Regions from separate parts of the Exiguobacterium sp. SH31 genome, predicted to be linked through region 1. Evidence: a T-box and tRNA genes for the amino acid it is inferred to sense, from the RefSeq annotation. Region 1 holds a T-box; the other holds one or more tRNA genes.
What was found. A T-box is a leader RNA that pairs with one kind of tRNA and senses whether it is charged. The one in region 1 lies ahead of A6395_RS13050 (valine--tRNA ligase), so its partner is inferred to be a tRNA-Val.
Positions count from the first base shown of each region.

Region 2: it has a tRNA-Val gene. The T-box ahead of A6395_RS13050 (valine--tRNA ligase) is inferred to sense a tRNA for this amino acid. The anticodon was not compared.

Region 1 covers NZ_LYTG01000093.1:21,640-32,331, forward strand. Annotated here, with positions in the region: gene lon (endopeptidase La) at 1-1,635, shown strand, start outside; gene yihA (ribosome biogenesis GTP-binding protein YihA/YsxC) at 1,632-2,228, shown strand; gene A6395_RS13020 (AI-2E family transporter) at 2,324-3,496, shown strand; gene hemA (glutamyl-tRNA reductase) at 3,684-5,027, shown strand; gene hemC (hydroxymethylbilane synthase) at 5,086-6,003, shown strand; gene A6395_RS13035 (uroporphyrinogen-III synthase) at 5,996-6,661, shown strand; gene hemB (porphobilinogen synthase) at 6,658-7,638, shown strand; gene hemL (glutamate-1-semialdehyde 2,1-aminomutase) at 7,635-8,939, shown strand; T-box leader at 8,987-9,207, shown strand; gene A6395_RS13050 (valine--tRNA ligase) at 9,263-10,692, shown strand, end outside.
Region 2 covers NZ_LYTG01000081.1:13,083-23,774, forward strand. Annotated here, with positions in the region: gene A6395_RS11240 (alpha-amylase family protein) at 1-226, shown strand, start outside; gene A6395_RS11245 (putative bifunctional diguanylate cyclase/phosphodiesterase) at 270-2,858, opposite strand; gene A6395_RS11250 (YitT family protein) at 2,974-3,840, opposite strand; gene A6395_RS11255 (YkvA family protein) at 3,927-4,334, opposite strand; gene A6395_RS11260 (aminopeptidase) at 4,449-5,687, shown strand; gene A6395_RS11265 (alpha/beta hydrolase) at 5,742-6,524, opposite strand; gene A6395_RS11270 (TetR/AcrR family transcriptional regulator) at 6,652-7,230, shown strand; gene A6395_RS11275 (DMT family transporter) at 7,242-7,571, shown strand; gene A6395_RS11280 (DMT family transporter) at 7,568-7,882, shown strand; gene A6395_RS11285 (GNAT family N-acetyltransferase) at 7,950-8,507, shown strand; tRNA gene A6395_RS11290 (tRNA-Val) at 8,593-8,665, shown strand; gene A6395_RS11295 (DUF554 domain-containing protein) at 8,824-9,528, shown strand; gene A6395_RS11300 (FeoB-associated Cys-rich membrane protein) at 9,555-9,770, opposite strand; gene feoB (ferrous iron transport protein B) at 9,786-10,692, opposite strand, start outside.

The sequences.
Region 1 (10,692 bases):
CGTGAACAGATGAAGACGATTCAACAAGAACTTGGGGACCAGTCGCAAGAGTCGGAACCGAACCGTCTCCTTGAGAAGCTCGAGGCGCTCGACTTGCCGGAAACGACACGGAAGAACGTCATGCGGGAAGCGGAACGGTTGAACGTCGTCCCAGCGACGTCACCTGAGTACGCGGTCATCCGCAACTACCTCGATTGGATCGTCTCGCTGCCGTGGGGAATTGAAACCGAAGATAAATTGGACGTCAAACATGCGGCCGGTGTCCTCGACGATGACCATTACGGGCTCGAATCGGTCAAAGACCGGATCCTCGAATACTTGGCGGTCCGTCAATTGACGAACTCGCTGCGTGGACCGATCCTTTGTCTCGCCGGACCTCCTGGGGTCGGGAAGACGTCGCTCGCCCGCTCGATCGCTTCGGCGCTCGAACGTAACTTCGTCCGCGTCTCGCTCGGCGGGGTGCGTGACGAGGCTGAGATTCGCGGTCACCGCCGGACGTATATCGGCGCGATGCCAGGCCGGATCATCCGTGGCTTGAAGCAAGCTGAAAGTAAGAACCCGGTGTTCTTGCTCGATGAGATCGACAAGATGGCGTCGGACTTCCGGGGCGACCCGGCTTCGGCGATGCTCGAAGTGCTCGACCCGGAACAGAACGTCTCGTTCTCGGACCATTACATCGAGGAGCCGTTCGACTTGTCGAACGTGCTGTTCATCGCGACGGCGAACGACGTCTCGCAAATTCCGGCCCCGCTCCTCGACCGGATGGAACTCATTCAAATCGGCGGCTACACGGAGCTCGAAAAAGTCGAGATCGCGAAACGCCACTTGATTCCGAAACAATATAAAGAACACGGCTTGAAAAAGAGCCAGCTCACGATTAAAGAAGACGCGCTCTATGAAGTCGTCCGTCGCTACACACGCGAGGCCGGCGTCCGCAACCTTGAGCGTGTCATCGGATCGCTTTGCCGGAAAGCGGCGAAACAGATCGCGATCGGCGAGAAGAAACGTGTCACCGTGTCGCTCAAAGTCCTAAGCGACTACCTCGGGAAACCGAAGTATCGTTACGGCAAAGGCGAGACGGAAGACTCGATCGGAGCGGTCACAGGCCTCGCTTACACGGCGTTCGGCGGCGATACGCTCACGATCGAAGTCGCGCTCGCACCGGGCAAAGGCAAGCTGCAGTTGACGGGGAAACTCGGCGATGTCATGCAGGAGTCGGCGCAGACGGCGTACAGTTACGTCCGCTCGAACGCGGAACGGTTCGGGATCGACCCGACGTTCTACGAGCGGCAAGACGTGCACATCCACGTCCCGGAAGGTGCCGTCCCGAAAGACGGGCCATCCGCCGGGATCACGATCGCGACGGCGCTCATCTCGGCCTTGACCGGGAAAAAAGTCCGTCGTGACATCGGGATGACCGGAGAGATCACGCTCCGTGGCCGTGTCCTGCCGATCGGCGGCTTGAAAGAAAAAGCGCTCGCCGCGCACCGGGCCGGACTCACGACCATCATCATCCCGAAAGACAATGAACGTGACATCGATGACATTCAAGACACCGTCCGTGAAAAACTGACGTTCGTCCCGGTCACGATGCTCGATCAAGTATTAGAAGTAGCATTTGGAGGAAAACAATGAAAATCAATAAAGCAGAATTTATTACGAGTGCCGTGGCGCCGGACCATTATCCGGTCCACGAGTTGCCAGAAGTCGCACTCGCCGGCCGTTCGAACGTCGGGAAATCGTCATTCATCAACAAGATCTGTCAGCGTAAAGCACTCGCCCGGACATCATCAAAACCGGGGAAGACGCAGACGCTGAACTTCTTCAACATCAATGACGAGATCATGTTCGTCGACGTCCCGGGCTACGGGTATGCCAAAGTTTCGAAGACCGAGCGTGAGAAGTGGGGCGTCATGATGGAGCAATACTTGACGTCGCAAAGCGCACTTAAAGGTGTCGTCCTCTTGGTCGATATCCGACACGAGCCGTCGGGTGATGACGTGACGATGTACAATTTCTTGAAACATTATGAGATTCCGGTCATCGTCGTCGCGACGAAACTCGATAAGATCAAGAAAGCGCAGCGCCAGAAACATGAGGCGGCCGTGAAGCGGAAGCTTCAATTCGAATCGACTGACCGATTCGTATCTTTCTCGGCCGAAACGGCAGAAGGAAAAGACGAAGCGTGGAAAGCAATCTACGATTTGTTGACGGACGACGAGGGATAATCCCCTCGTCTTTTTGTTTTTAGGGTTACGTGAACGGGTAAGTATCGTATAATTGTCATATTGTATAGCAATACATTAATGAACGAGGTGGAAAGATGCAGAGAATGTTTGAAAGCAAATGGTATCGCTTCTTATTTTGGACGTTGACGATCTTCTTAGTGATCTTGGTCGGGACAGAGATCTCATTCGTGTTCGAACCGATCCAAGTCATATTGGCGCTCGTCACGGTACCGCTTATTATTTCAGGACTTTTCTTTTATTTTCTCGTTGGAGTCGTCGATTATTTAGAACGACGGTCCGGGAAACGTGGCATGTCAGTCGCAATCACGCTAACATCGCTTATCCTGATCATCACGCTCGTGTTCAGTATTCTCGGGCCGGTGCTCGTCGGACAAGTGACCGATCTCGTCAACGCGATGCCGAGTATCGCCAAAGAGTTACAGCAACAAGCGTTCTCAGTGCGTGACTCGCTCATGCAAAACGAGTTCCTATCGCGCTTCATGGCGGAGAATGATGACATGTTCACCGATTTGACCAACAACGTCACCACATACCTCGGTGATATTTTTGGCAACATCGCTTCTTCATTCGGCCAAGTCATCGGATTCATCACATCAGCCGTCATCACGATCGTCGTCATTCCATTCATGCTGCTCTATATGCTACTCGACGGGAAACGTTTGCCGGACTCGATCGTCAAGCTGTTGCCATCGAGCTATGAGAAAGAGACGCGTAAAATTTTGAACGACATGCATACGACCGTTAAAAACTATGTGCACGCCCAGCTGATCGTCGCGTTCTTCGTCGGGATCACGTCGCTTATCGGTCTTTGGATCATCGGTGTCGACTATGCCATCTTGCTCGCGCTCTTCATGATGGTGACGAACATCATCCCGTATGTCGGACCGTTCCTCGGGGCTGCACCGGCCGTCGTCGTCGCCTTCATCCAAGATCCGATCAAAGTGCTCTGGGTTATCCTCGTCATCATCATCGTCCAACAGATTGAGGCGAACGTCATCTCCCCGCTCATTCAAGGGAAGACGCTCAAAGTGCATCCGCTTACGATTATCATCGTCTTGCTCGTGGCCGGTAACTTGGCTGGGATCATCGGGATGTTGATCGCGGTTCCGACGTATGCGGTGGCGAAAGTGGTCGTCAAAAACATCGTCCGCATCTACAAGCTGAAAGAACGGAAACATTATCTTGAAGAACAAGAAGATGAGCGAAAAGAAAGCACGATTATCACAGATTCATCGTCACTTAAATGACGAAACAAGTAGAAATGGCCAATTTGACCGTTTCTACTTTTTTTCGTCACAAAAAGTTCTTAAATTATTTCACAAAAATCGAACAGAAGATTATAGTTCCTAAATAAAAATTGTTATAATGTACGGTAGAGATGTAAAAAAAGAAAAGACAACCGCCACTGTGATTTTAGATGAGGGGAAGAGGTACATGCATATTGTCGTCGTCGGACTAAATAACAAGACAGCCCCTGTCGCGATTCGGGAGCAGTTCTCGTTTGGGGAGCAAGAAATCGTGGACGCGATGATCGCGCTCCGCGAAGAGAAAAGCATTTTTGAATCGGTTATTTTGTCGACCTGTAACCGTACCGAGCTATACGTCGTCACAGACCAGCTCCATACGGGTCGTTATTATACAAAACGTTTTTTAGCGAACTGGTTCGATCTTGAGATGGATCAGTTCACACCATACTTGTCGATCCGTGAAGGGGAAGAAGCGATTCGTCACTTATTCCGTGTCACGTCAGGTCTCGACTCGATGATTATCGGGGAAACGCAAATTTTAGGACAAGTGAAGTCAAGTTTCTTCCGCGCCCAAGAGAACGGGACGACGGGGACAGTGTTTAATAAATTGTTCAAAGAAGCCGTGACGCTCGCCAAACGGGCCCATACTGACACGCAAATTGGGGAAATGTCGGTATCGGTCAGCTCGGCTGCGGTCGCGCTCGCGCAAGAGATGTACACGCGCCTCGATGACAAACAAGTCGTCGTCGTCGGTGCAGGCGAGACGGGTGAGCTGACAACGCTCAACTTGTTCGAAGCCGGCGCCAAACAAATTGCGGTCTTCAACCGGACTGAAAGCAAAGCGAAAGCGGTCGCTGACAAGTTCAAAGGCCGGGCCCACTCGATTCGCGAGATCGCCTGTGGACTGCTCGATGCTGATATTTTAATCAGCTCGACTGGCGCCAAAGAAGCCGTTATCGCGTATGATGACGTCGCCGCAGCGCAATTGTTGCGCCGGGAACGTCCACTTCTTCTCATCGACATTGCTGTGCCGCGAGATATCGATCCAGCGGTCCGGTCGCTTCCGGGCGTCCATTTGTTTGATGTCGACGACTTGAACGGGATCGTCAATAAAAACTTGGCAGCCCGTCTCGTCGAGGCAGAGAAGATTGAAGTGAAGATTGATGAGGCGATTCAAGAGTTCCAAGCGTGGCTCGTCACGCTCGGTGTCGTGCCGATCATGAACGAGTTGCGCTCACGTGCGCTCACTGTCCAAGAAGAGACGATGGAAAGTCTTGAGCGCAAGCTCGACCATCTGTCGGACCGGGACAAGAAAGTCATCGGCAAGCACATGAAGTCGATCATCAACCAGATGCTTCGTGAACCGATCGACTACATTAAAGACGCGGCCGCTCAACCGGACGCGAACACGCGCATCGCCCAGTTCGTCGAAGCGTTCGCGCTAGACGTCGACGTTCCGACTGTGGACACAGAACCGGAAGAACTAGAAGCGATGGCGGCTAAAGCACCACTTCGCGCGTTGATGCGCTAATACAAACCAAAAAGGCGGCGGATCTCGTCGCCTTTTTCTATGAAGGGGACTAAACATTATGCGTAAAATTATCGTCGGCTCACGCCGCTCACAACTCGCGATGACACAAACGAAATGGGTCATCGAACAATTGAAGCAAGCCGGGGCCCAGAACGAGTTCGAGATCAAAGAAATCGTGACGAAAGGTGACCAAATCGTCGACGTCCAACTGTCGAAAGTCGGTGGGAAAGGCTTGTTCGTCAAAGAGATCCAACAACAGATGCTCGCCGGGGATATCGATTTTGCCGTCCACAGCATGAAAGACGTCCCGGCCGAACTGCCGGAAGACCTCTTTATCAGCTGTATGCCAAAACGTGTCGACGCACGTGACGTGTTGATTTGCGAGGACGGCTACACGCTCGAGACGTTGCCGCAAGGCGCAGTCATCGGGACGAGCTCGCTCCGTCGCGGTGCGCAGATGCTCGCGGCCCGTCCGGACTTCGAGATCCAATGGATTCGCGGCAACATCGACACGCGCTTGAAAAAACTCGATACCGAGAACTTCAACGCCATCTTGCTCGCGAAAGCGGGACTTGAGCGCATGGGTTGGACCGACCGCGTCAAGTTCGAGGCGCTCGATGCCGACATGATGGTACCGGCCGTCGGACAAGGCGTGCTCGCGATCGAGAGCCGGAAAGACGACGCCGAAGTGACGCAGATTTTACAGCTCCTTCACGATGACGTAACGGCGAAAGCTGCGACGGCGGAGCGGACGTTCTTGAAGGCGATTGAAGGCAGCTGCCACGTACCGGTCGGCGGCTACGCGACGGTCGACGGGGACACGGTCACGCTCACCGGCTTGATCGCCTCGGTCGACGGCAAAGACGTGCTCCGTGTGACGAAAACGTCAACGGACGAAGTCGCGCTCGGTCAAGACGTCGCTGACGACTTGCTCGGACGCGGCGGACGCGAGATCCTCGCCTCGGTCAATGTGTGACGTCTGGTACACAGGGACAAAACGACTGACCGCTTCGCAACGGGCCTTGCTCGACGCGAGCGGTCTTTCCGTTCATCACGTCCCGATGATTGAGACACGGCTGACCGGGAAACCAATGCCAACTGATTCGTTCGATTGGCTCGTCGTCACGAGTCAAACCGCTGTCCCAGCGCTTCAAGACGTTCCTCGGAACGTTCAAGTCGCTGCCGTCGGCGAGAAGACGCGGGACGCGCTCGAGGCAGAAGGATTCACCGTTTCGCTCATGCCAGAGACGTATACGGGCGAGGCGTTGTTCCGCGAGTTGGCTAACGTCGTCGGGGAGGATGACGTCATCTTGTTCGCCCGTGGGGATTTGGCGAACACCGAGCACATGCAGCAATTGCCGCATGTGTACGATTGGGTCGTCTATGAGACGGTCGAGAAAGCACTCACGGCCGATCAAGCGGCCGCGCTCGAACACGTCGAGGCGCTGCTCGTGCTCAGCCCATCCGCGGTCCACGCGCTCACACCATACCTCGAGCGGTTCCACGGCACGTGGTATGCCATCGGCGAAGTGACCGAGCGGGCCGTCCGAGAAGTGTCGACGTTACCGGTCCGAGTGCCTGAGTGTTATACTATGGATGCATTAATACAGTGTGTAGGGGGAGATTTTTCATGAACCAATTCGACCGTCACCGTCGTCTGCGCTCGTCGAAGTCGATGCGTGCACTCGTACGTGAAAACCATGTTCGGAAAGAAGATTTGATTTATCCGCTCTTCGTCGTCGAAGGGACAAATATTAAACGCGAAGTCAGCTCGATGCCTGGCGTCTTCAACTTCTCGCTCGATCGTCTCGAAGACGAGATCCGTGAGCTCGTCGACCTCGGGCTCGAGTCCGTTCTCTTGTTCGGTGTACCTGAGCATAAAGATCCGGAAGGCACGGAAGCGTACCACGACCACGGCATCGTCCAAGAAGCGATCCGCAAAGTGAAAGAGTGGGCACCACAGCTCACGGTCATCGCCGACACGTGCCTCTGTGAATATACGTCGACGGGCCACTGTGGCATCGTGAAGAACGGTGACGTCGATAACGACGCGTCACTGCCGCTTCACGTCCAGACGGCGATCACGCAAGCGCAAGCGGGCGCAGACATCATCGCGCCGAGCTCGATGATGGACGGCTTCGTCGCCGCCATCCGCGAAGGGCTCGACCAAAACGGCTTCAGCCACATCCCGATCATGAGCTACGGCGTCAAATACGCATCGGCGTACTACGGACCGTTCCGTGACGCGGCGCAGTCGGCGCCTGGTGAAGGCGACCGCAAAGGCTATCAGATGGACCCGGCCAACCGCCGCGAGGCGTTCCGGGAATCACAGTCGGACGTCGAGCAAGGTGCCGACTTCATGATCGTCAAACCGGCGCTCGCGTTCATGGACATCATCCGCGACATGCGCGACTCGCTCGATATGCCGATCGTGGCGTATAACGTGAGCGGGGAGTACGCGATGATTAAAGCGGCGTCGATGAACGACTGGATCGATGAACAACGTATCGTCATGGAGACGATGGTCGGTTTCAAACGGGCCGGTGCCGATTTGATCGTCACGTATTTCGCAAAAGACGTCTGTCGCTATTTGGAAGGAGAATTCGCATGACATACAAGCAAACTCGCTCAGAAGCAGCGTTCAAACAAGCACTCCCACTCATGCCGGGCGGGGTCAACAGCCCGGTCCGTGCCTATAAATCTGTTGGGATGACACCGATCTTCGCCGAACGCGGTGAAGGTTCACGCGTCTACGACATCGACGGCAACGAGTACATCGACTACGTCCTCTCATGGGGACCACTCATTCTCGGTCACCGCGACCCGGTCGTCATGAAAGCGATCCAAGATCAGGCTGAAAAAGGCTGGACGTTCGGGACACCGACGGAGCTTGAGACAAAGATGGCCGAGCTCGTCATCGACCGCGTCCCATCGATTGAGATGGTCCGCATGGTCAACTCCGGTACGGAAGCGACGATGGCGGCTCTCCGCCTCGCACGCGGCTATACGGGCAAGACGAAGATCTTGAAGTTTGAAGGCTGCTACCACGGCCACGGGGACTCGCTCCTCATCAAAGCCGGATCTGGTGTCGCGACACTCGGTCTCCCGGACTCACCGGGCGTCCCAAAAGACTTGGCGAGCCATACGCTCACCGTCCCATACAACGACCTCGACGCGCTTCGCATCGCGTTCGAGAAGCACGGCGACGACATCGCCGGCGTCATCGTCGAACCGGCTGCCGGCAACATGGGCTTCGTCCCGCCGCAGCCAGGATTCCTCGAAGGACTTCGTGAAATCACGGAACAAAACGGCGCGCTCCTCATCTTTGACGAGGTCATGACCGGCTTCCGCGTCGGCTACAATTGCGCCCAAGGTTACTTTGGCGTGACGCCTGATCTTACGTGCCTCGGCAAAGTCATCGGCGGTGGCCTTCCGGTCGGCGCTTACGGCGGCAAACGGGAGATCATGGAACACATCGCACCGCAAGGGCCGATCTACCAAGCAGGGACGCTTTCAGGCAACCCGCTCGCGATGATCGCCGGCTACACGACGCTGTCGCAACTCAAGCCTGAGCACTACGAGGAGTTCGAGCGCAAAGCCGACCGCCTCGCGGCAGGTTTCACGGCAGCGGCCGAGAAATATAACATCCCGCACGACACGAACCGGGCCGGCTCGATGTTCGGCTTCTTCTTCACGAACGAGAAAGTGACGAACTTCGAGAAGGCGAAAACGTCGAACCTCGACATGTTCCGCTCGTACTATCAGAAGATGGCGGCGCGCGGCGTGTTCTTGCCACCGTCACAGTTCGAAGGCTTGTTCTTGTCGACTGTGCATACGGACGAGGATATCGACGCGACGCTCGCTGCGGTCGATGCGACGTTTAAAGAGCTGCAACAAGAGTTTTCACTGTAATCTTGACTGAAACGTCTTCAATCGCTACAATTGTTTAACAGATACGTTTAAAAGCTATGATGAGGAATAGTACGCAACAACACTCCTTTCTAGAGACGCGGCCGCACGGTGCAAGGTCGCGAGGGAAGTGTGCGGAAGTCGCCTCGGAGCTGACCTTTTGAATCAAGTAGGAAGGTTCGGTCCATCGACCGTTATTCGATTTTGAGGGCGCCACGTGTTGGCGAACTAAGGTGGTACCGCGGAAGATACGGCTTCTTTCGTCCTTAGCGTTAAGGACGAGAGCAGCCGTTTTTTGTGTAGACAGATAGAGGAGGATTGGCACAATGACCAACGAAACAAACGAAATCAGCATGCCGACGAAGTACGACCCGAGTGCGACGGAAGCGAAATGGTACGACTATTGGATGGAGAACAACGTGTTCAAGGCGGACGAGGACGACTCGAAACAGCCGTACACGATCGTCATCCCACCACCGAACGTCACAGGGAAACTTCACCTCGGACACGCGTGGGATACGACGCTCCAAGATCTACTTACGCGCTTGAAGCGCATGCAAGGCTATGACGTCCTCTGGCTCCCAGGGATGGACCACGCCGGTATCGCGACACAGGCGAAAGTTGAACAGAAGCTCCGTGAGGACGGCATCATGCGTTACGACCTCGGACGCGAGAAGTTCCTCGAGAAGACGTGGGAATGGAAAGACGAGTACGCCGACACGATCCGTGCCCAGTGGTCAAAACTCGGCCTCGGTCTCGACTACTCGCGTGAACGGTTCACACTCGACGCGGGACTCTCTAAAGCGGTCCAGGAAGTCTTCGTCCGTTTGTATGAAAAAGGCTTGATCTACCGCGGCGAATATATCGTCAACTGGGACCCGGCACAAAAAACGGCCGTCTCCGACATCGAAGTCATCTATCAAGAAGTCGAAGGCGCGTTCTACCATATGAAATATCCGCTCGCTGATGGCTCAGGCCACATCGAGATCGCGACGACACGCCCCGAGACGATGCTCGGCGATACGGCCGTCGCTGTCAACCCGAAAGACGAGCGCTACGCGCACCTCGTCGGTAAGACGATCATGCTCCCGGTCATGAACCGTGAGATCCCGATTGTCGCGGACGACTATGTCGACGTCGAGTTCGGTACCGGTTGCGTGAAGATCACGCCGGCGCACGACCCGAACGACTTTGAGATCGGGAACCGTCACGAGCTTCCACGTATCCTCGTCATGGACGAGTCGGGGACGATGAACGAGAATGCTGGCAAGTACGAAGGGCTCGACCGCTTCGACTGCCGCAAGCAGCTCGTCAAAGACTTAGAAGCGGATGGCACGCTCGTCAAAATCGAGCCGCATACGCACTCGGTCGGTCATTCGGAACGTTCAGGCGCGGTCATCGAGCCTTACTTGTCGAAGCAATGGTTCGTCGATATGGAGCCACTCGCGAAAGCGGCGCTCGCAGCGCAAGGCAACGACGAGACGAAAGTCAACTTCGTCCCAGAGCGGTTCGAAGGCACGTACCTCCGCTGGATGGAAAACATCCGTGACTGGTGCATCAGTCGTCAACTTTGGTGGGGCCACCGCATCCCGGCTTGGTACCATAACGAGACAGGCGAAGTCTATGTAGGCAAAGAAGCGCCGGCTGACATTGAGAACTGGCATCAAGACGAAGACGTGCTCGACACGTGGTTCTCGTCAGCGCTCTGGCCGTTCTCGACGATGGGCTGGCCGGACACGGACTCGGCAGACTTCAA
Region 2 (10,692 bases), on a different contig from region 1:
TACGAACGAGACGTTGCTCATCGTCGCCAACACGAATATGCAAGAGCACCTGCAAGGTAAGGTGCCGCTCGATGGGGTGCGTCGCCGGAACTGGAACGCGAGTCGTTTCGCCGAGATGGTGTACTCACCGAACTCATGGCCGTACGCCGAGCATTCGTTCGACGACAACTGGGACCTTTGGGTCGATTTGATGCCGGGCGAAGTCAAAATCTATGAAATGAAATAAGCAACGCCTCGGATCCGTAAGTGGACCCGAGGCGTTTGTCTGTTCAAGCGTTTTGTTTCATGTAATAGATGACGAACTCGTCGAGCGGCATCGGTTTCGCGTAACGATACCCTTGCATCGAGTTGCAACCGATCCGACGAAGGAACGTCTCTTGGTATTCGGTCTCGACGCCTTCAGCGACGAGAGCCATCCCAAGTTGTCGTGCCATGGCGACGATGGTCGCGGTCACGGTTTGATACTCGCGATTTTCTTCTAGCTGCATCGTGAACTCCCGCGGGATCTTTAACTCGTCAATCGGATAGCGGACGAGATAGGCGAGTGAGCTGTAGCCGGTCCCGAAATCGTCGATCGATAGTTTGATACCGAGTGCCTTTAACTCGAGAATTCGATTTAAGACGCGGTCTGACTGGTGCGCCGCGACCGTTTCGGTCAACTCGAAGTTCAAGCGGCTCGGTTCGATCGGGAAGCGTTCGAACAACGTCGTCAAATAATCGATCAAGTGTTCATCGAACAATTGCCGGACCGACAAGTTGACCGATAGTTTTGGCAAATCGATGTCGCCTTGTTCAAACGCGTACATCAGTTGGAACGTCTCATGAATCATCCAACGACCGAGGTCATGAATATGACCGGTCTCTTCGGCAATCGGAATGAATTCGCTCGGCGGGATGAACTTGCCGTCGCGTTGCCAACGCATGAGTGCCTCGGCGCCGATGATCGCCTTCGTCGAGGCATCGACCTGTGGCTGGAGATAAAGTGAGATTTCACCTTTCTCGAGCGCCATATCAAGTCCTTCCATCAACAATTTTCGTTCTTCCTTATCGACGCGAAGCGCAGGAGCGAAAATAACGGTCTCATCGCGTCCTTTGTCTTTTGCCTTATACATGGCCAAATCAGCGTTCGATAAGAGGTGCTTCAGCGTCGTGCCGTGCTCCGGATAACGGACGATTCCGATTGAAGCATGAATTTCGACGAGGTTCCCGGCCATGAAATAAGGAGGACGATAAACGAGACGACGTAAACGTTCAACGAGAATTTCATCATCATTGTGTTCGGCGACGACGATGAATTCATCGCCTCCAAGTCGTCCGGCATATTCGTTTGGCAACAAGGCGCTGCGTAGACGTTTACCGATGTGCTGCAGCAACTGATCACCCATATGATGGCCGAACTGGTCATTGATTTCTTTGAACCCGTCGAGGTCGGAGAACATGAGTGTGAACGGTCGGCCGTCCGTGATCAGGCGCTCGATCTGTTCTTGCAGCGCGTAACGGTTATGCAGCCCGGTCAAGCTATCATGGTTAGCCTGATAAAGGATCTGTTCTTGTTGGACGATCATTTGCGTGATGTCTTTGACGATGGCATAGATGCCTTCGACTTCCCCATCAATGATCATCGGGATGTTCATCAATTGCCAAACGCGTGCCGAACCATCTTCTGTCACGACATTGACGTCTAATGTTTGTGGACGTCCGTTCGTAAGGTCACGTAACACGTTCGTATAGGCGGATCGATCCGTTTGTTCGATGATGTCTAAAATATTTGATCCGATGAGCGTCTCGGTGTCATGACCGAGGACAGAGCTCCCTGCTTCGTTGACAGACAACACTTCGCCGTCAAGGTCGAACAAAAAGATGGGTTCTGCGTGATACGCGAACAGTGAGCGGTACTGTTGTTCACGGAGTTCGAGCTCGTGGGCTTTCGTCGTGACCGCGACTTCGAGGTCTGTATTGACGGTATGTAACCGATGGCTAATGAGTGCGTTCTGCTTAGCAACAACGAATTGACGGATGAGCAACAGCAACACCGCGTTCGCAATCATCGAGTCGATGATCGAGGTGCCGAGCAGTCGGTCTGATGCGAGCATGTACAACATGACAATCGTACTGTAGATGACGTAATCAAGCACAGAATCATGGGCGAGGACGTCTTCTGTCGATTCATCAAACAAATAACTGATTGAAATGATGAGAATGCTGATGACTTGAAGTAAATGGAGAAGCTCATGGCCGATACCGGTGAACAACTGCAGCTCATTGATGATCGAGGCGATGGTAAAACCGAGAATCCCGATGAGGAGCATCACGCGGAAGCCTTGCCCGGATGTCACGATGCGATTCAAATATAAGAAACCGAGCACCATGTAAAGGCTGATCAGCACCATCTGTTCTTCAAAGCCGTTCAAATTCGTGACATACTGGCCGCCGTTCCTTGTGTAAAAGAAGATATGCAACGCACCGACAATCAAAAAGCTGAGCAGTGCGAACACATCAAACGTGCGCAACTTCAACGTTCTAATTTCAATCGATTGGGTGATGACGATGAGGGCCATAATCAAATAAAAGAAGTTTTGAACGAACAGCATCATGTCAATCGACATCGCCGTGGTAAAGCGGTGTCCCACCAAATAAGCGATGAAACAGACGTTGCCGGCGCTAATGAGAAGATAGATATAGCGGCGCATCCCGTGATGGCGCAATACGGCACTCCCGCTTACCACGGTGGCGACGAGTGCGATGATCATAAAGTAGACGAACAAGCTCGTCTCCCTTAACGCATAAGGGCTGAATAAGATAACGAATAAACCGATAAAAAACGTCCCGACGAGAAGCGCGGGGACTGATTGGCGCAAAGTGTGGCTAGACAACTCATGCACCTCCTTCTGTATATGTCTCTGAGGCTCATCCTTATTATCGGACCGTTCGAGTATTTATTACACAAAAAAATCGACAGCACGATGCTGTCGATCAGAGTGTATACGAATGTTCTTTAAAGTTACCGACAATCGAGTCGATTTCTGAGACAGTGACAAACGCCTCGGAATCAATGTCTGAGACGATTTGACGCAACTTTGGAATCTCGTTGTTTTGAACGACGACGTATAGCATTTTTTTCGCGTCGTTCGAATAGCCGCCGGTCGCATCCATGATGGTGACCCCACGCTTCAAGTTCTGTTTGATGACCAAGTTGATCTCGTCCGCTTTTTTACAGATGATGAAACACTGTTTTTGGGCGGAGAAGAAGCGATGGATCGTCAACAACGTCCGCGACCGGACAAAACTGAGGACGAGCGCATACATGACCGCTTTAATATCGAACGTGATGAACACGAGGATATAGACGATAATGTCTTGGGTCAAAAAGATTTTCGGGAGCGATAAGTTGCGGTTGTTCATGAAGATGACTTTCCCTAAAATATCGAGTCCGCCTGTCGACGCCCCGGCAAATAACAAAAGTGCCAAACCGAGTCCTGAGACGATACCGCTGAAGACGGACGCGACGAGCGGATCGTCGAGCGGCGTCGGTGGAATGAGGACAGGCAGCGCGTCGATTAAAATCGATGACAATATGACGACGAGTCCTGTCATGAGAATGAATCGTCTCCCGAGATATTTGATCCCGATGATGAAGAGCGGGATATTTAGCACTAGCTGGGTGAGTCCGATTGGTGTGCCGAACAGCTCGTTGACGATGAGCGTGATTCCGACAATCCCACCGGATCCGATTTCATTCGGTTTGAGTAACAGACCGACAAAGATAGATTGTAGGATTGTTCCGGCGATGATAAACAAGACAGTCTCGACGGCAATCCGTTTACGTGATTTTGCGTACATATGAGTGGCTAAGGCGCCATACGCCTCCTTTGAATGAACTCATGCAAGCGTACTCCGATGACGCCGGAATTTCAAGTCTTGAACGATTATAACTCGTTATGGAAACGGTCGATATCACTCGCTAGCTGTTCGTGGACGTAGTCGATGACTTGAGCGTCGTCAAACAGTCCGAGCGGGGCGTCGTCCGGGATTGCGTCGAACGGTGAGACGAAATAGAGCACGGCCGCGACGAGAGCGTGTTGCTTGTCGGGCTGCATCTCGAACTGGGCGTTGTAGACGGCACGCAGCATGTTAAGCAGTTGTTTCATTTGGAAGTATAGTGTGAGTTCCTCTTCTCGTTCGATGTCGCTGATTTCGTTTGAGGCGACGTCGACCGTGACTTTTGCTAGGGCGAGTTCTCCTTGGACTAATAAGTCACCTAGCTTTTCGTTCTCGGTGAAGTCGGTTTGGGCGTTGTTTAAAAAGTGTGAATAAGTCGTTTTCCAATCTGACATGTTTTTCTCCTCCTTCTCTCTACATCTACTAATATGCCCGTTTTTGCGATTTGGTTGCAACTTTTCCGAAAATTTAAGAAAATAGAAATAAGTGAAAAAGGAGGAACTGTACATATGTCTACTGTAACTTTACCGACCGAGGCAGAATTTGCCCGCTATGCCGAGCTTGCTGTCAAAAAAGGTGTCAACATTCAACCGGGTCAACAGCTCGAAGTCCGAGCCGATATTAGCCAAGCACCGCTCGTCCGCCAAATCGTGAAAGCAGCCTACGCGGCCGGAGCGAAACAAGTGTACGTCAACTGGAGCGATGAAGAGACGACGAAAGTGCGTTACTTCAACGCACCGACTGAAGCGTTCAAGGAGTTCCCAGAGTGGCTCAAAGCACGATTCGAGCAACTCGCGGAAGAGAAGACGGCATTCTTGTCGATCGTCAGCGACGATCCCGACGCGCTGAACGGTGTCGAATCATCACGCATCGCCGACTCGAACCGGGCGTCTGGTGTCGCGCTCGCAAAATGGCGTAAGTATGTCATGAGTGATAATGTCAGCTGGTCAATCGTGGCCGGTGCATCTGAAGCATGGGCGAAAAAAGTATTCCCAGACCGTGAAGATGCGGTTCCGGCCCTGTGGAGAGCGATTTTCGCAGCAACGCGAATGGACCAAGACGATGTCGTTGCCGCCTGGGACGAGCACGATCAAGCGTTGCGTTCACGGGCGCAGCTGTTGACGGACAAGAAATACGCGAAACTTCACTACAAAGCACCAGGCACGGAATTGACGATCGGTCTTCCGAAGAAGCACGTCTTCCTCGGTGGCGGTGGTCCGAACATGGACGGCGTCGACTTCATCGCCAACATGCCGACGGAGGAAGTGTTCACGCTCGCCGATAAAGATGCGGTCGAAGGACACGTGTCGAGCACGAAGCCGCTCAGCTACAGCGGGAACTTGATCGACGGGTTCACGCTTTGGTTCGAAGGCGGAAAAGTCGTGAAAGCGGAAGCGAAACAAGGGCAGGCAGCACTCGATGAACTGTTGAACCTTGATGAAGGGGCACGCCGCATCGGAGAAGTTGCGCTCGTGCCGGATGATTCGCCGATCTCGAACTCGGGACTCCTCTTCTACAACACGTTGTTCGATGAGAACGCATCGTGCCACTTGGCGCTCGGACGTGCCTACTCGACATGCCTTGAAGGCGGACCGACGATGTCGCCCGAAGAACTCGCTGAGAATGGCGCGAACGACTCGATGACACACGTCGACTTCATGATCGGTTCGGCCGAAATGAATATCGATGGTGAGCTCGAGGATGGAACACGCGAAGCGATCATGCGTGATGGGAACTGGGTCATCTAATAGAAAAAGATAGTTGAAAAGACGTAAAGGCGACCGCCTTTGCGTCTTTTCATGTCATGAGAGTTCATACAGGAATGCGAGCGCGTTCGGTAACCGCCGCCGCCACGCAATCTCGTTGTGGACCGCCCCGGGCTCGACTTCATAGCGGAAGGCGATACCGGTCCGAGCGATCGTCTCGACGAGTTTCGCGTTCGTATATAAATAGTCTTCCGGTGTGATCGGACCGCTCGTCTCGTTCGTGCCGATATCCATATAGAGTCGGGCGGACAGGTCGGCTTGTTTCAGTTCGCGAATGAGCGAGTCGAGGTTGGACCAGGCGGCCGTCGACAGCGAACCGACACGACGGATTGCCGGATACGTCGCCATCATATAGAGCGAGATGACGCCGCCCATCGAACTGCCCATCACACCGACATCATCCGGATCGGTCGCGTAGCGGGCGTCAATCCACGGCTTCAGCTCCTGCATGAGCCAGTCGGCATACAGGCGCCCCTTGCCGCCGAGTGTCGGTCGGGTCTTAGCGAGTTCAGGTCCGATGCGTTTATAAAGCATCTCGTCTTCATAAAATGAGTACTCATCGTATCGGTCGAGCCAATCGGGAGCGCTCGCGATGGCGACGACCATGAGCGGCAGTTGCAAATCGTCGAGATGGCGGTCGATTGCCCAACCTTCCCCGATTGTCGCGGTCTTGCCGTCGAAGACGTTTTGGCCGTCATGCATATAGAGCACGGGCAACACCTCGTCGGTACGAGCGAAGTCGGGGCGGTAGACGCGGACGATTCGTTTTCGGCCTCGTATCGTCTCGGTCGGCAAGGTGAAACTAAACTGTTCGATCATACAATCATTCCTTCCTCTGACGGTCTCTTCTCATTTTGGCGTTGTCCGTACAAAAACTCAATCCGGAAGTTTGACTACCTACCATTCGTTAGGTAAAGTGAGGGGAGATGAAAGGGGTAGATCGCAAATGACCACGAAACAACGGATTGAACAAGCTGCCAGACGCCGGTTCGCACTCGAAGGATATGAAGGACTGTCTTTGGCGGCGCTCGCCGAAGATGTCGGGATTAAGAAAGCATCTTTATATGCGCACATCGAAGGAAAAGAACAGCTGTTCAAACAAGTCGTCGAACAGATGGCCGAGCGTTACCAGCATGCTTGGTCACAAGCGCGGGACGAGTCAAATGATGCGGCACCGCTCGAACGGATCGAGGCAATCGTTGAAGCGCTGATTCATTTCTTCGAAGAAGAAGAGACGTGGATGTTGACGAAGCGAATGCTGCTCGTACCGCCTCCTGAGCTGCGCGTCTTCATCGAGACGACGATCGGGTCGGTCGAGACCGAGCTCCAGGCGTTTGAGAAAGAGCAGTTCCGTTTGGCGATGGAGCGTGGCGATTTACCGGAACAATCGCTCGACGACGTATATGACGCGTACTATTGCTTTTTGGACGGGGCGTTGCTTTCACTCTTTTCGTTTGCAACGAATCGAGCGCAACGACAGCATGCGGCATTTAAAATTTTCAAGAAAGGAGTCGGGTGGACATGAAAAAGGAACAAATGGCTTGGTTGTGGCTCGTGCTCGCCGGACTTCTTGAAATTGTTTGGGCGACGACGATGAAATTGTCGAACGGGTTTACCGTATTAGGACCGACCGTCGTGACCATCGTGTTATTGATTGTCAGTTTTGGCTTGTTGGCGATGTCGTTCCGTGTGTTGCCAGCTGGCACCGGGTACGCCGTTTTTACGGGTATTGGCGCCGTCGGGACGGTCATCGTTGGAAATATTTTATTTGATGAGACGATGACGGGAATGAAGCTGTTGTTTATCGCGACGCTCCTCATCGGGGTGGTCGGTTTGAAGCAAGTGACAGGAGGTGATTCGGCATGAGTTGGACATTTTTAATCGGGGCTGGGCTCGCTGAGATGCTTGCTGTTTTCTTCATGGGAAAATCAAAAGGCTATCAGATTTTAAAATGGTCGCTTCTTTCGATCACGACGTTTGCACTAAGTTTTTATTTATTGTCACGTTCGCTCGAGACGTTGCCACTCGGGCTCGCCTACTCGATTTGGGTCGGGATCGGCGCGGCGGGTGGAGTGATTCTCGGTATGTTGTACTTGAACGAGTCAAGGGATCGCTGGCGTGTCTTCTTTTTAATTCTCATTATCGGGAGCGTTATCGGGTTGAAAGTCGTGGCGTGAATAGGATTGAAATGAGATAGAAACGGGAATTGAATAGTTCAGACTGTGAAAGAAAGGGGCGGGAAAGATGAATCTTGTCGAGTTGCAATCAGAACGTCTACGGCTTGAACCTTATACAATCTCCGATTTCTATTTCGTAAAATCGTTACTCCAAGATCCGCGGGTGATGCGCTTCATCAGTCCGGACGGCAAGCCATATACGGATGAACAGACAATCGAATGGTTCGAGAGACAGTTGGCCCGCTATACGACGGGCCGACAGACCGGACTCCTCAAGCTGATGACACATCAAAGCGATGAGCCGATCGGCCATGCCGGGACGCTCTTGCATGAACTTGATGGCAACATCGAGCTCGAGGTCGGTTATTGGCTGGCACCGAAGCACTGGCACATGGGCTACGGTCGGGAAGCGGCCGCGCGTCTCATGCAACATGCGTTCGAGGACGGCGAGAAAGACATCATCTCGCTCATTCACCCGGACAACGTGCCGTCACAGCGAGTCGCCAAAGCGAATGGGTTGCATTGGGACCGTGACACCGAACACGGAGGCATGATCGTGTCCGTGTATGCCGGTGATTTGGAACGTCTATGTCGTCACATGAAACGGGAAGAAATGACACGGTGAAAAAAATAAAAAAGTTTTAAAAAACAGTTGCCAAGGCATTAGTTTCTTGATATATTAATAGTGTCCTAAAGAGAGGACACGACCTGATTCTGTAGCTCAGCTGGGAGAGCGCTACCTTGACAGGGTAGAGGTCGCTGGTTCGAGCCCAGTCAGAATCACTTGGGTGCCAAACCCGATGCGAAACCCATAGGAACGTGGGTTTCCGCGCAGCCACTTCTTACGAGAAGTGGCTTTTTTTGTGTATTCTTTTAATTGACAGCCCACATAAACAGTTGGTATATTCCTCTCAATACATACAGAAACGGGGAATTATACGATGGTATTAACCGGAACAATCGTCAATGCGGCCTTGATCGTGGTCGGCACATTACTCGGGTTGTTGTTTCACCGAATCCCCGAGCGGATGAAAGAGACGGTCACGGCTGCCATCGGTCTCGCCGTCGTCGTGCTTGGTGTGCAGATGGGCATGAAGAGTGAGAATTTTTTAATCGTCATCGGCAGTCTCGTCATCGGAGCCGCGCTCGGCGAATGGTGGAAGCTCGACGAGAAGTTGAACGAGATCGGCTATCAGTTGGAACGGCGTCTCGGTGGGAAAAGTAAGTCGAGCATCGCGGAAGGCTTCATCACGGCGACGCTCATCTTTGTGATCGGGGCGATGGCCGTCATCGGGGCGCTCGACAGTGGCCTGCGCGGGGACCATGACGTCCTCTATACAAAAGGGTTGATTGACGGTTTCACGGCGCTCGTGCTCAGTTCGACGCTCGGCATCGGCGTCATGTTCTCGGCCGTGCCGGTCTTGTTGTACCAAGGGGCAATCGCGTTGCTCGCCATCCAGATCATGAAGTTTATTCCGGAGTCGCTCATGGATGACTTTATTTTGGAGATGACGGCGACCGGCGGCGTCATGATCGTCGCCATCGGGTTAAACCTGGTCGGAATCACCCGGATTCGTGTCGCCAACTTGCTGCCCGGTATTTTGATGGTCGCGATCATTGTCACCACGTTACATATCCTCCAATGAAAAACGGACTAGCGCATTTTTTCGCGCTAATCCGTTTTTTTGTGGGCTGTGACTGGTTGATCAGGATGTAGTGCTTCCGCAATGATTTGATCCCAGTCTGCTGCGTCACAGGATGTCGTACAAGTCGGTGCGATTTCGCACGTGGCGCATTTACCAGCTTTTGCTTTACGGGTGTAGCGATGGAGCGAATAAGCGGCGTACCCGAATACGGCAAGACCGATCAATACATCAAATAAGGACATAAGTTTTCCTCCTTGTTAAGCCAATCCGAACAGACGACCGATTTGATAGATCATCAGTGATACGACGTACGCAACACCAAGCCCATAAAGGCTAGCAACCCACGTTAACTTGGCGCTGCCCACTTCACGCCGAATGACGGCGACGGTCGCTAGACAAGGGACGTACAAGAGGACGAACGCCATGAAGCTATATGCGCTCAACGGCGTAAACACGGGAAGCAACGAGGCGGACAAGTCTGATTCGCTGACCGCATAAATGATCGCCATCGTCGATACGACGACTTCTTTCGCTAAAAAACCTGTGATGAGCGAAGCACCGGCCTGCCACGTCCCGAAACCGAGTGGAACTAACAACGTCGCAACGACCCCGCCGATCATAGCGAGAAAACTCTCATTCATCGGGACGTCCATTCCGGCTGGACCGGAATAGGCGAGTAACCAAATGAAGACGGAACCGCCGAAGATGAACGTACCTGCTTTTCGGACGAACCCTTTCGCTTTTTGCCACGTGCTGCGCCAAAGCGTCAACCCTTGGGGGACACGATATGGAGGCTGTTCAACGATAAAGAGGCTGTTCCGATCTTCCGCCGCCAATACGGACGTGAATATTTTTGCAGCAATCAACGCCAGGACGATCCCGAGCATATAGAGCGACAAGACAACGAGCGCTTGGTTTGATGCGAAAAAACTGGCGGCGAAGACAGCATAAATTGGCAAACGCGCCGAGCACGACATGAACGGTGAAATGAAAATTGTGACGAGCCGCTCCCGCTCTTCCTCGACCGTCCGTGCCGCCATAATGCCCGGGACGTTACAACCAAATCCAATGATCATCGGAATGAAACTTTTCCCGTTCAGTCCGACGAGTTGCATAAATCGGTCCATGACAATGGCGACACGCGCCATATAGCCAGAATCCTCT